One region of the Streptomyces sp. NPDC027962 genome, then DNA from elsewhere that is predicted to be linked to it. Evidence: riboswitches for the same ligand, from Rfam matches in the RefSeq annotation. Region 1 holds a riboswitch; the other holds the start of a gene.
What was found. Region 1 has a riboswitch for thiamine pyrophosphate ahead of ACZ4SA_RS13415 (thiamine ABC transporter substrate-binding protein). Riboswitches for the same ligand answer to the same signal wherever they lie in the genome.
Positions count from the first base shown of each region.

Region 2: linked by a shared signal. The riboswitch ahead of thiO (glycine oxidase ThiO) and the one ahead of ACZ4SA_RS13415 (thiamine ABC transporter substrate-binding protein) in region 1 are both predicted to bind thiamine pyrophosphate.

Region 1 is NZ_JBVHTA010000011.1:103,474-105,634, forward strand. It holds gene rlmN (dual-specificity RNA methyltransferase RlmN) at 1-870, shown strand, start outside; TPP riboswitch at 990-1,111, shown strand; gene ACZ4SA_RS13415 (thiamine ABC transporter substrate-binding protein) at 1,107-2,161, shown strand, end outside.
Region 2 is NZ_JBVHTA010000008.1:146,864-149,024, forward strand. It holds gene thiO (glycine oxidase ThiO) at 1-902, opposite strand, end outside; TPP riboswitch at 900-1,012, opposite strand; gene ACZ4SA_RS10655 (avidin-fold protein) at 1,064-1,423, shown strand; gene ACZ4SA_RS10660 (NAD(P)/FAD-dependent oxidoreductase) at 1,493-2,161, shown strand, end outside.

The DNA of each region.
Region 1 (2,161 bases):
GACCTGATGTCCGTCGTGCGGCACATCTCGTGCGACGCCGACACGACCCGCAAGACCCTGTGGCGCCTGCACGACGGCACGCTGGTCGAGTCCGTGCTGATGCGCTATCCGGACCGGGTCACCATGTGCATCTCCTCGCAGGCCGGCTGCGGGATGAACTGCCCCTTCTGCGCCACCGGGCAGGCCGGCCTCGACCGGAACCTGTCCACCGCGGAGATCGTGCACCAGATCGTCGACGGCATGCGCGCGCTGCGCGACGGCGAGGTCCCCGGAGGAGCCGCGCGGCTGTCCAACATCGTCTTCATGGGCATGGGCGAACCGCTCGCCAACTACAAGCGGGTCGTCGGAGCCGTCCGCCGTCTCACCGACCCGGAGCCCGACGGACTCGGTCTGTCGCAGCGAGGCATCACGGTCTCGACCGTCGGTCTCGTGCCCGCGATGCTGCGCTTCGCCGACGAGGGCTTCAAGTGCCGCCTCGCCGTTTCGCTGCACGCCCCGGACGACGAGCTGCGCGACACCCTGGTCCCCGTCAACACGCGCTGGAAGGTCCGTGAGGTCCTCGACGCCGCCTGGGAGTACGCGGAGAAGTCGGGCCGTCGTATCTCCATCGAGTACGCGCTGATCCGCGACATCAACGACCAGGCGTGGCGCGGTGATCTGCTCGGCCGGCTGCTGAAGGGCAAGAGGGTCCATGTGAACCTGATCCCGCTCAATCCGACGCCGGGGTCGAAGTGGACGGCCTCGCGCCCCGAGGACGAAAAGGCGTTCGTCGAGGCGATCGCCGCCCACGGTGTACCGGTCACGGTCCGGGACACCCGTGGCCAGGAGATCGACGGGGCCTGCGGGCAGCTGGCGGCGACCGAGCGCTGAGCAGGGCCCATGGGCTTCGGAAGTCCGACGCGGCTCCGCTGGGCAGGGCCCATGGGCTTCTGAGCCCGTCGGCCATGGCTGATACTGTGCCCTGTGCATTCGCACAGATGAACAACAACACATTCCGACAGGGGAGCGCACCAGAGCGCTGAGAGTGCGGCGAGGCCTTCACGGCAACGGGCCGCAGACCCTCGGACCTGATCCGGGTCATACCGGCGTAGGGAGTCAGCACCATCATGAACAGCCAGCTTCGGCGTGCCGCCGGCGCCGCACTCGCGGGTGCCGTCGGCATCTCCGTCCTCTCCGCCTGCGGCGAGAAGTCCGAGGACAAGGGCTCCGGGTCCAACTCCCCGGGCGCGTCCAAGACCATCACCCTCGTCAGCCACGACTCGTTCGCCGCGTCGGACGCCGTGCTGAAGGAGTTCACCCGGCAGACCGGCTACACGGTCAAGGTGCTCAAGAGCGGCGACGCGGGCGCCGCGCTCAACAAGGAGATCCTCACCCAGGGCTCCCCCCAGGGCGACGTCTTCTTCGGTGTCGACAACACCCTTCTCTCCCGTGCGCTCGACAACAACCTCTTCACGCCCTACGAGGCCAAGGGCCTCGACCGGGTGGCCGAGGAGGTGCAGCTCGACGCGGGCAAGCACCGCGTCACGCCCGTCGACTCCGGAGACATCTGCGTCAACTACGACAAGAAGTTCTTCGCCGACAAGAAGCTCGCGCCGCCGAAGACCTTCGCGGACCTCGCCGAGCCCGAGTACAAGAACATGCTGGTCGTGGAGAACGCCGCCACCTCCTCGCCGGGCCTCGGCTTCCTGCTCGGCAGCGTCGGCGAGTACGGCGAGTCCGGCTGGCAGGGCTACTGGAAGAAGCTGAAGGACAACGGCGTCAAGGTCGTCGACGGCTGGGAGCAGGCGTACAACGAGGAGTTCTCCGGCTCCGCCGGCGGCAAGAAGGCCAAGGCCGACCGTCCGCTCGTCGTCTCGTACGCCTCCAGCCCGCCGGTCGAGGTGCTCTACTCCGATCCGCAGCCGGCCGAGGCGCCCACCGGTGTCGCGACGGGAACCTGCTTCCGCCAGATCGAGTTCGCCGGTCTGCTGAAGGGAGCGAAGAACGAGGCGGGCGGAAAGGCGCTGCTGGACTTCCTGATCAGCAAGCAGTTCCAGGAGGACATGCCGCTGAACATGTTCGTCAACCCGGTGATCGAGGACGCGAAGCTGCCGGAGCTGTTCACGAAGCACGGAGCGGTCGTCGAGCAGCCCGAGACGGTCGCGGCGGACACCATCGCGAA
Region 2 (2,161 bases), on a different contig from region 1:
TCGTGCGCGTCGCGCAGCAGCTCGTACACCCCGCCCGCGGTGACCGTCGTGTCCCAGCCGAGCTCTTCGCTGGTCGCGCCGACGACCAGCTCGCCGTCCTCCCGCGGCACCAGGTACACATGGCTGCCGCGCACCACCGCACGTACGGTGCGCGAGAGGAACGGCGCGTACGGGCGCGGCACGGTCAGCCGCAGGACCTGGCCCTTCACCGGCCGTACGGGCGGCAGCACGTCCGCCGGTACGCCCTCCAGCCGTCCGCTCAGGCTGCCACCGGCCAACACGACCTGGCCCGCGGACAGTTCGCCCCCGTCGGCGAGTACGGCACCGGCCGCCCTGCCGGCGGCCACCACCAGCCGCTGCGCCCAGGTGCGGCGGAATGCGACGCCGGCCCGCTCGCAGGCGACGACGAGCGCGGCGGCCAGCCGTCGCGGATCGACCTGGTGGTCGCCGTCCACCCGCAGCCCGCCGCGCACGCCGGGCGCGAGCATCGGCTCGAGGCGGCGGCATTCACGGCCCGTGAGCCACGCGGACTCGAGTCCCGAGCGGCGCTGCAGGGCGTGCAGTTCCCGCAGATGCGCACGGTCGTCGGCGTCCAGGGCGACGGCGAGCGTGCCGCAGGAGCGGTAGCCGACCTGCTGCCCGCTCGCTTCCTGCAGTTCCGCGACGAAGTCCGGATAGCGGCGGGCGGATTCGAGGTTGAGGCCGAGCAGGGTCTGCTCGCCGTAGTGGAGTTCGGTGACGGCGGCGAGCATCCCGGCCGCGACCCGAGCGGCGCCGCCGCCCGGTTCGGGGTCGGCGACGGCGACGCGCAGCCCGTGCTGCGCTGCCCGCCAGGCCGTGACCAGGCCGATGATCCCGCCCCCTATGACGAGGACGTCAGGGGTGCGTCGTGTATCGGACATGGGCGTCCAGCCCCTCCCTTCGCCGGCATGACCCGGATCAGGTTCGTACGGTCGGAGGCCGGCCAGCCTCCCTCTCAGCCCGGTGCGTCCGGACTCCCGCGAGTGCCTTACGGTGGCCACCCTAACGCCCCGCCCCGACACGCAGTAAGGGAGCCGCAGCAGTGGCCAGGACGCTCGACGGACTCGTCCTCTCCCCGGTCGCCGACCAGGCTCCGGGGCAGGTCGGCACCCTGACCCGGTTCACGTACCACGAGGAGCGGGGCCGGATCCGGGCCGAGTACGAGGGCGGTGACGTGGTCCGCGGACACCTCGTGGGCACCCGCGAGGGCGACCGTCTCGATTTCCGCTACGTGCAGTTGAAGACGGACGGCGCCACCTCCTCGGGCCGTTGCGTCTCCACGGTCGTGGACCTGCCGGACGGCCGGGTGCGGCTGGAGGAGACCTGGGAGTGGGAGTCCCAGGAGGGCAGCGGGACGAGCGTGGTGGAGGAGCTGCTTCCTGACTCACTGTCAGGTACGTAAGGTGTGCGGGTGAACGAACGGCAGCAGCAGACAGTGCCGAGGCGGCGCGTGGTGATCGTCGGTGCGGGCATGGCCGGAGTGCAGACAGCGGTCGCGCTCCGGGAGCAGGGCTTCACCGGGCCGGTCACCGTGATCGGCGCGGAGCCGCACCAGCCGTACGACCGGCCGCCGCTGTCCAAGGCGATCCTGCTCGGCAAGGCGGAGGACTCGGCCTTCGACATCGACTTCGAGGCCCTCGACGTCGAGCTGCGCCTGGGGGCCGAGGTCACTGGCGTGCGCCCCGGCGCCCACGAGGTGGACACCGCGGCCGGCCCCGTCCCGTACGACGTCCTGGTCCTCGCCACCGGGGCGGAGCCCGTCACACTGCCCGGCACCCGGGGCGTACCGGGCGTCCACCTGCTGCGCACTCTCGACGACGCCGCCCGGCTGCGGCCCCTGCTCACCGAGCAGCATGACATCGTCGTGGTCGGCGCGGGCTGGATCGGCGCGGAGTTCGCGACCGCGGCCCGTCAGGCCGGCTGCGCCGTCACCGTCGTCGAGGCCGCCGACCGCCCGCTCGCCGGCACCATGCCCGCGGAGGTCGCCGCTCCGATGGCCGCCTGGTACGGGCAGTACGGGGCGGAACTCGTCACCGGCGCCCAGGTGGCCACGATCGAGCCGGGCGCCGTGGTCCTGGCCCAGGGCCGCAGGATCCCGGCAGGCGCCGTCGTCGTCGGCATCGGGGCGCGGCCCGCCACC